One region of the Robertmurraya sp. FSL W8-0741 genome, then DNA from elsewhere that is predicted to be linked to it. Evidence: predicted binding sites of a transcription regulator. Region 1 holds the regulator's gene; each other region holds the start of a gene.
What was found. The regulator Rex, encoded in region 1, represses fermentation and respiration genes when NADH is low (regulators of the CRP and FNR family bind a similar motif). The targets are predictions, from matches to a motif close to TTGTGAAATATTTCACAA.

Region 1 (3,214 bases):
CAAAGTATGTACTACTTTTGAAAAAATATCCATCGACAAATATTTTAAGGCAACTATTTGTACGTTTAGCAATTTTATTAGTAGAATGGTTTTAGTGCATCATTAGTTAGGTTTAAAAGGGGAATCATAATTTGAAAAAAGAATATTGGTACATTTTAATCATTTACATTACGATGCAACTTTCAACTTTTGTTGGGGTGCCGGCTTTAACATTTGGCGGCGTGCTAATTGGATATAGTATTGAGGAGATGGCTGTTTACGCTGTCGTTATTTGGATTGTCTTCAGCTTTTCCGTAGCCTTGCTCGCGACTTTATTCCTTTTGCGTAAAGAAATGAAGCAACCAAGCTTGGATCGAGAGACTGCTTCTGTTTCAGCCTCAATCTTTTGGGCGATCGCTGGTGTATTTCTCGCGTTATTTGCTCAAGGGTTAGCTGCCAATATTGAAAGTTGGTTAGGAATAGATATGGGCTCTGAAAATACACAGCAAATCCTCTCTTTGATTGAATCCTTTCCAGTTGTTGTCATTGTCAGTTCTGTTATTGGACCCATTCTGGAAGAAATCGTTTTTCGTAAAATTATTTTCGGCTCACTTTATAAGCGGCTGAACTTTTTTCTCTCAGCCATAATAAGCTCCATTATTTTTGCCTTAGCCCATGCAGAAATCGAACATTTATTGCTTTACTCAGCAATGGGCTTCACCTTTGCTTTTCTTTATATTAAAACAAAACGAATTATTGTTCCAATCATTGCTCATGTTGCCATGAACACCTTTGTTGTTCTCGTGCAATCTGTTTTTAAAGAAGATATTGAACGAATGCTACGAGAAGCAGAATCTATTCAGAGCTTCATTGGAGGTCTTTTTCTATGATACGAACACCTTTGTTCTCAGGTATCCTTTATATTGTTCTTGGACTTTTATTTACCTATTTTGCCGTCCAGGATGTTCAGCGTAATGGCGAATGGGGAATTTTCACCTATTTATTCGTCATTTTAGCTACCTTTGATTTCGGAAGTGGGATTCGAATGGTTCTCTTTCACTTCAAAGTAAAAGCCATTCAAAAAGATAAAAAATAAACAGCATAAAAAAAGGCATGAACTTAGTTATACCGAGTCCATGCCTTTTGTCATAAAATTATTCCTCTTCCTCATCTACTCCATAATGCTTAAGGAAATACACCAATGATTGAAGCTCCACAGCCAGATCAATATGGTGAACTCTTGTTGTCGCCGGTACGGTTAGTCTTGCCGGTGTAAAATTAAGGATTCCTTTAACATTAGCTGCTACGAGTCGGTCTGTAATCGTCTGGGCAAATGGAGCTGGTACCGTTAAAATTGCTACTGTAATGCCCATTTCTGTAATTATTTTTTCAAGCTCGTCCATATGATGAATAGGAACATCCCCGATCGATGTACCGATCTTCGCCTCTTCAACATCAAAGCCAACAGCAATTTTTGTATTATTATTTTTCAAGAAATTATAATGAAGCAGCGCAGTACCTAGATTTCCGACACCAATCAACGCAACTTTTGTTAACTCATCTTGATCAAGGGTCTTACGAAAAAAGGTTAGCAAATAATTAACATTATAACCATAGCCTTTTTTTCCTAAGGCACCGAAATAGGAGAAATCTCTCCGGATTGTTGCTGAATCTACCTTCACCGCTTCACTTAGCTCAGCAGAGGAAACCCTCTGTTTTCCTGAAGAATGTAAATTCTTTAAAAAGCGATAATATAACGGTAGTCTCTTTGCCGTTGCTTGAGGTATTTTCACTGTATCGTTACTCATTTTATTTCCCCCACCCCTATATAGTCCTTTTTTAACGAGTTAAACCTTATCTTACTTCTTCTTCCCTTTTAAAATCGCCGTTTTTCCCACCAGTTTTTTCCACTAAATACGTTTGACCAATAACCATGCCCTTGTCAACAGCCTTACACATATCATACACTGTCAGAGCGCAAATCGAAGCCGCTGTTAACGCTTCCATTTCTACTCCCGTATTTCCTTTTGTCTTAACAGATGCAGTAATTTTTAACTCATAATTCTCATCTTTTATTACCCACTTGAATGAAATATTCACTCCTGTCAAGGGAAGCGGATGACACATTGGTATAATATCCGCTGTTTTCTTACAAGCCATAATTCCTGCTACTTGAGCAACTGCAAGTACATCCCCTTTTTTATTTTGCTGCTGGGTAATTTGCTCGTAAATTTGTTTATTTACTGTAATACTAGAGTTAGCAATTGCCGTTCTTACGGTTTCCTTCTTATTGCTAACATCGACCATTTTTGCTCTGCCTTCTTCATTAAAATGGGTAAACTCTGCCATTATCAAACACCTCACTTCAAATGATACACTATTTTGTGATCTTTGTGAAAACATTGTTATTATCTTCACAATAAATTTTTCCTTTCACGAGGAAAAAAAGTGTCTCGTAATAAAGAAGAGTGTCAGGAAAAATCTTCTTTAATTGCTGTTCTTAATGTTCTACGTTACACTATTCCTAGACATACTGAGGTGAAACGAATGATACTATTACAAGTCAATCAACTATCAAAATCATATGGGGCTGACCCCATTTTAACGAATATAAAACTTGAGGTACAAACAAAGGATCGGATTGCACTCGTTGGACGAAATGGTGCTGGAAAATCAACACTCCTGAAAATTATCGCTGGACAGCTGTCTTATGAAAGTGGCGAAATTATTAAACCAAAAGGTGTCGAGATTGGATATTTAGCACAAACCACCGGACTGGAATCGGATTATTCCATTTGGGATGAAATGTTGACGGTGTTCCAGCATTTGAAATCACAGGAACGTACGCTGAGGCAATTGGAAGAAAAAATGGCTGATCCGGCTATCTTCAATCATTCAACTGAGTACGAAAAAATTATAAAAGAGTATGATCAGCTGCAAGTATCCTACAAAGAAAACGGTGGCTATCAGTACGAAGCAGATATTCGCTCTGTCTTGCATGGATTAAATTTCCATTCATTTGATTACTCAACAAAAATTTCGAGTTTGAGCGGCGGACAAAAAACAAGACTCGCCTTAGGAAAGCTATTGCTAACGAAACCTGATATTTTAATTCTTGATGAACCGACAAACCATCTTGATATCGACACTCTTTCATGGCTGGAAAACTACTTACAGAGCTATTCTGGTGCTATTCTTATCGTTTCCCATGATCGCTACTTCCTAGATAAAGTCG
Region 2 (3,214 bases), 380 kb from region 1:
ATCTTTAGTTCAGGAAGTAGAAAATCTCGCTGTTAAGGAAAATTGTCAACTTATAAAAGTGATCACTACAAATGATAATTTACTAGCATTAAAGTTTTATCAAAAACGAGGTTTTACTCTATCCAAAATATTAAATAATGCTGTAGAAAAGGCTAGAAGAATCAAACCTGAGATCCCATTGCTTGGCAATGATGGTATTCCAATCAGAGATGAGATTGAACTAATTAAGATTTTAAATTAACGCTGCTTTTGTGATGACATAGAGTAGAGCACATATGATTTTCAAAAATAGAAGATGGAAATTTACCATTATGAAATCTAGATATTTTAAGCTTCTATTTACCAATATTCATAATCATTCATGACTTTTCGAAAGAACATTCATAATGGGATGCTTGAAGGAAGTTACCACTTTACTCCATAAATTTATTGAGATTTTATGACGGGTCTCAGAATCTTAATATTACGGTTAAACACCGTCCTCCGATTAAATCATTTCGTCATGGAATGTTCCTTCTAACATGAGTGACTTATGAATTTCCTTCTATCACTTAAAAGCATTCTTTGTTATTTCGTTTTTATTCATCATTATACAATGATATGCTATAAAAATAATATTTTATAAAATTATATTGCATAAATAATCATATATTAGTATAATTACAACATGTTAAATAGAATGAACTTACGAGAGTGTAAGACTAAAGGAGATTAGAAGCATGAAAAAACTAACAAAGCTTAGCTTTTTAATGATTTTAGCGATTACAATTGTCCTTTCTGGATGTGGAACGAATAGCACAACAGGTGGAGGAGATGAAGATAAGACCCTCAAACTTGTTACAAACGCTGCATATGCACCGATGGAGTACATGGAAGGGGATAAAATCGTCGGTTTTGATATAGATTTTATTGAAGCTGTTGCTGAAGAAGCCGGCTATGAATTAGATATTAAGCATGTCGGATGGGAATCCATGCTTCTAGAAGCGAAAGATAAAGTCGCGGATTTAGCGGTTGCTGCCATCACGATTAATGATGATAGAAAGGAAACATATGATTTCTCTGTTCCTTATTATTTATCTACTAATATGATTTTAGTAAAAGAAGGCAGCGATATTCAAAGCGCTGACGATTTAATAGGCAAAACCGTCGCGGTTCAAAATGGTACAACAGGGCAGGAGTCGGCAGAAGCACTGCTTGGCGTAAACAACGACAGCATTAAAAAATTTGAGGACAATAATTTAGCGATCCAGGAGCTGTTGAATGATGGAGCAGACGCTGTCATCGCTGATAATACTGTTGTCGAAACATATGTTAAAAATAACCCCGAGCAAAAGCTTAAAGTAGTAAGTGATGAACAAAACTTTGCCTCTGAGTTCTATGGAATCCTTTTCCCTAAAGGCAGTGAACTAAAAGAGGATTTTGACAAAGCTGTCAATACTATATTAGACAATGGAAAGTATGCAGAAATTTATAAGGAATGGTTCGGAACTGAACCCGATATAGAAGGGCTAAAAGCGGCACAGTAAAAGCTCATATTCCCTCCGCTCGTGAAAAACATACTCAAAATGTTCACAGGAAAATAGCACAAAATGGTATAAAATTGAGTATGTGTGTTATTTCACATAAAACTATAAAAGCGGAAGGAATGTTGATCCTATGGCTTCTTATAAACCTGAAGAAATTATTGATATTACGATTAACCACGGTGTGAAAAAGGCAAATTACCCCTTTTTGAAATCGCTGATATTGGGGTTTCAGGCTGGAGCTTTTATTGCTCTTGGCTATTTGCTTTACATACGTGTCACAGCTCCTCTCAGTGGTGAATTAGAAGGATTGTCCACTATTATTGGAGCGTCGTTATTCCCAATTGGCCTTATTTTAACGTTAATGGCTGGTGGCGAATTATTAACAGGCAATATGATGGCTGTCCCTCTAGCCAGATATGCGAAAAAGATAAAAACAGTGGCTTTAATAAGAAACTTAGCCATTATTACGTTAAGCAACTTTATCGGTGCGCTATTTGTTGCTTACTTTTTTGGGCATATAGTTGGTCTTACTGAGTCAGGTGTTTATTTAGAAAAAATGATTCATATTGCCGAACATAAACTGGATGGTTCATTTATTCAAGCATTTGTCTCAGGGATTGGCTGTAACTGGCTTGTAGCATTAGCCGTCTGGCTTTGTTACGGTTCAAATACGCCATCAGGAAAAATTTTAGGAATTTGGTTTCCGACGATGACTTTTGTTGCTATTGGTTTTCAACACGTTGTTGCCAATATGTTTGTCATCCCAGCGGCTATTTTTGCCGGTTATTTAAATTGGCTTGATTATATTTCTAATTTTACCCCTGTATTTTTAGGGAATTTAGTAGGAGGTTCCATTTTTGTGGCCATGCTGTATTGGCTTTCACTTCATCATCAGCAACGCAGCGGCGAAAAACAATCATTAAAGGCAAGTTAATGATTGAGGGGGGAATTTGTATAAATCCTCCTCCTGCTTGTAATTAATTCTATCTCAGTATAAAACTTTGCCGATAGTTTTTAGGTTGCGAACGTGATCCTAACTCAGTATAATAATGTTATATCTGAATTTAGAGAAAATTCAAAACTCGAAATTACTGTTGAGGGGGAAATTTTTGTGAAGATTGGTAAGAAGGTACGGTTCATTTTATTAATGGGGCTTGTCCTGATGGTGTCAGCTTGTGGAGCGAATGAAACTGGTTCGAAAAATTCAGAAAATAATGACGGAAATGAGAAGAAAACACTAAGGCTCGTAACAGATGCAGCATATGCACCTATGGAGTATATGAATGGGGATCAAATTCTCGGTTTTGACATTGATCTAGCAAAAGCTGCTGCTGCGGAAGCCGGCTATGAATTAAAGGTTGACCACGTTGGTTGGGATCCGTTATTTGTTGAAATTGACACTGAAAATGCTGATCTGGCTATTTCATCGATCACGATCACGGATGATCGAAAAATGTCATATGATTTTTCCGTCCCTTATTACGCATCTTCAAATGAAATTTTAATTCCTGAAGACAGTGATATTCAAAGTGGTGCGGACTTAACTGACAAGGTTGTAGCTGTTCAAAAGGACACGACAGGGCATGAAATTGCAGAATCTATTTTAGGAAGCAATCACAAAAATATAAAACCTTTCGAAACGACTCCACTTGCGATTCAGGAACTATTGAGTAACGGGGCAGATGCTG
Region 3 (3,214 bases), 1.2 Mb from region 1:
TTAACAAAGCCTATCATTAACCATGAATAATGTAAGGTCTTATCCTAAGTGTAAAGCTTTAGGAATTTATTCGTCTACATGTTACACTAAAAATATAGGAAAACTTTACATAATAGGCTCTATACTTGAGCAGTTAATGTATTCCTACTTATAGGTTACCAATTTTCGCAAAGTTTTGTAAAAGAATTTGTTTATCATCATTTGTTTGGAGGGACTCGCAGTTGATCATTATAGAAAATAAATCAATCGCTGATATTCCATTATTACATGTAGTAGAGCAGAAAAACAATGACAAGTCTCTTCCGTTTATTCTGTTTATCCATGGATTTGAGAGCGTCAAGGAAAATAACTTACATTATGCTTATTTACTGGCAAACAAGGGATTTAGAGTGGTGATGCCAGAAGCAATCTACCATGGAGAGAGACAGACAGGATTAAATTCCCTAGAGATGAATATTAAGTTCTGGGAAATTGTCACAAAAACGATTGATGAGCTTCAATTAATAAAAGACTATTATGAAAGTGAAAATAAAATTACTCCAAATCAAATTGGGTTGGCAGGAACATCTATGGGAGGCATCATTACTTTAGGAGCTTTAACTCAATATTCGTGGATTAAAGCTGCTGTCAGTTTGATGGGGATGCCTTATTATGAACAATTCTCACAATACCAAATTGAACAATTTGCGGCTAAAGGGGTGAAGCTACCTTTTACGGAACAAGAAAAAGAAGCAATTCTGGAGCATTTAAGAACATATGATTTAAGTATGCAGACGGAAAAATTAAATGAGCGCCCATTGCTGTTTTGGCATGGAATGAAGGATCCGATTGTGCCGTATAAGTACACGTATCAATTTTACGAGAGCATTAAACCGCTCTATCAGCATAGTCCAGAAAATCTTCAGTTTATTACGGATGAAAAGGCTGATCATAAAGTAAGTCGAGTTGGCGTTCTTAAGCTTGTCGAATGGTTTGAGAAGCATGTTAAGGAAGCTGAAATTCTTGAAATTACTAAGTAAAAAATAAAGTTTTCGGTCAAATGATGATTGGTTTTTCTCTCTGATTCCATGATGCGATGGAGAAAACTTGTGTTCCTTACGTTGTTTCACGGAATTTGAAGACCTTAATGACGGGTGAGACCTTGGTTTCAAACGGAATGCCAAAAATCAACACAATATCTAACAAAGCAAAAAAAGGTTATCGTTTGAAAACGATGGCTTCTTTGTCTAAGATGATAGGTATAGTGAAGTAAGGCTATAACGAAATGAGGAGTGAAAGATATGGAACAAGAATTAAAAGATAGCATTATGGGAGCATTAGAACTTGTTGTAGACCCAGAGCTTGGTATAGATGTTGTAAATTTAGGCTTAGTGTATGATGTAGAAATGAATGAGGAAGGGATGGCAACTGTAACGATGACCTTAACCTCCATGGGGTGTCCGTTAGCAGGAACGATTGTTGATCAAGTGAAAGCAGCCCTTGCAGAAATTCCAGAAGTAAAAGACACAGAAGTGAATATTGTTTGGAATCCACCTTGGACAAAGGACAAAATGTCTAGATATGCTAAGATTGCATTGGGAATTCGCTAATATAAATTTATATCGTTGAAATTTGCATAGAGTTTTTTAGATAGCTGAGCCCATTTTGTACGAAAGAGCTGTTTTGTACAAAATGGGCTCAAAATCGTTAATAGTTCCCGATATTTGTGATCTCCTTCACTTTTTTATGAAATGAGAAAGCATATACTTCTTTTATAGGGGCTTTTTTGGTTTTTATTGAAATAAGCCCATTGAAAAGAAGGGAGTCATTTGTAAATGATATTTACGAGAGATTTTCATAAAGACCCTTTTATCGTAATTTGGGAACTCACAAGGGCCTGTCAGTTGAAGTGCCTGCATTGTCGGGCAGAAGCCCAATATAAAAGAGATCCGAGAGAACTTACATTTGAACAAGGGAAGGATTTAATTGAACAAATTTATGAAATGAATAATCCAATGCTTGTATTTACAGGTGGGGATCCTCTAATGCGTCCGGATGTTTTTGACATCGCTGAGTATGCTGTTAAAAAAGGAGTGCGGGTCTCTATGACCCCGAGTGCGACTCCAAATGTGACGAAGGAAGCAATTGAGAAAGCAAAAGAAGTTGGACTTTCACGTTGGGCTTTTAGCCTGGATGGGCATAACGCCAAAATACACGATCATTTTAGAGGTACTGAAGGTTCTTTTGATTTAACAATGGAGAGAATTCGTTATTTGCATGAGCTGGAGATCCCGATTCAAATAAATACAGTTATTTCAAGGTATAATGTTGAATACTTAAATGAGATGGCACAATTAATTGAGGAATTGGATTGTGTGTTATGGAGTGTTTTTTTTCTGGTGCCAACCGGCAGAGGGCAAGAAAGCGACATGATATCACCGGTGGAACACGAGAAGGTATTTATATGGCTTCATGATTTAAGCAAACGGGTTAGGTTTGATATTAAAACAACAGCGGCTCAGCATTATCGTCGTGTATTTATTCAGCAAAAAATGCGTGAAGCAAAAGGACAAGCAGATGAAATCCGTTACTTAGATGCTTTAACTGAACAAGGCTTAACAGGTTCAATTGATGGTTTAGGAAGAGCTCCAAAAGGGGTTAATGACGGAAATGGATTTGTTTTCATTTCTCATATCGGGGATGTTTACCCTAGTGGCTTACTGCCAATAAAAGCTGGAAATGTGAAGGAACAGCCGCTGGCAGAAATTTACCGTGAATCTCCTATTTTTAAGGATTTGCGAAATCCAGATAAATACAAAGGCAAGTGTGGCGTTTGCGAATTTAGATACGTTTGTGGCGGGTCCCGTTCACGAGCTTACGCAATGACCGGGGATTATTTAGAAAGTGAGCCATTCTGTGTCTATATTCCAAAATCGTTAAGACAAAAACAAAAATAGAGTGTCGTGATGGTGTCCCCAGAAGTTTATTATTGCACTAACTTTTGGGGGAACAGCACGGCTCACTCTATTTTTATCATTGCATAAAAAGCGTCAAAGAAGTGGAATTACTCAATGTTGCAATAGATGATCGGGCAATCTTCACAGCCAATCTCGTCCTTTAAAAACTGTAAATCATGAATGATAATTTTCCCTTTGGTAACGGAAATGATATTCTCCCTTTTTAGTTCGTTCAATATCCGGTTCGTACTCTCACGGGAAGTGCCGCAAAAATTGGC

Region 2: the regulator Rex is predicted to act here: its motif matches at 1,607-1,624, upstream of NST02_RS21690 (formate/nitrite transporter family protein).
Region 3: the regulator Rex is predicted to act here: its motif matches at 1,704-1,721, upstream of NST02_RS17520 (TIGR04053 family radical SAM/SPASM domain-containing protein).

Annotation. Positions count from the first base shown of each region.
Region 1 is NZ_JBBOQG010000001.1:4,818,446-4,821,659, forward strand. Features, by position in the region: gene NST02_RS23630 (CPBP family intramembrane glutamic endopeptidase) at 132-869, shown strand; gene NST02_RS23635 (YdiK family protein) at 866-1,075, shown strand; gene NST02_RS23640 (redox-sensing transcriptional repressor Rex) at 1,134-1,787, opposite strand; gene moaC (cyclic pyranopterin monophosphate synthase MoaC) at 1,834-2,328, opposite strand; gene NST02_RS23650 (ABC-F family ATP-binding cassette domain-containing protein) at 2,527-3,214, shown strand, end outside.
Region 2 is NZ_JBBOQG010000001.1:4,443,435-4,446,648, reverse strand. Features, by position in the region: gene NST02_RS21700 (GNAT family N-acetyltransferase) at 1-241, shown strand, start outside; gene NST02_RS21695 (basic amino acid ABC transporter substrate-binding protein) at 720-1,526, shown strand; gene NST02_RS21690 (formate/nitrite transporter family protein) at 1,657-2,460, shown strand; gene NST02_RS21685 (transporter substrate-binding domain-containing protein) at 2,638-3,214, shown strand, end outside.
Region 3 is NZ_JBBOQG010000001.1:3,625,691-3,628,904, reverse strand. Features, by position in the region: gene NST02_RS17530 (prolyl oligopeptidase family serine peptidase) at 222-1,019, shown strand; gene NST02_RS17525 (metal-sulfur cluster assembly factor) at 1,281-1,589, shown strand; gene NST02_RS17520 (TIGR04053 family radical SAM/SPASM domain-containing protein) at 1,815-2,936, shown strand; gene NST02_RS17515 (Crp/Fnr family transcriptional regulator) at 3,044-3,214, opposite strand, start outside.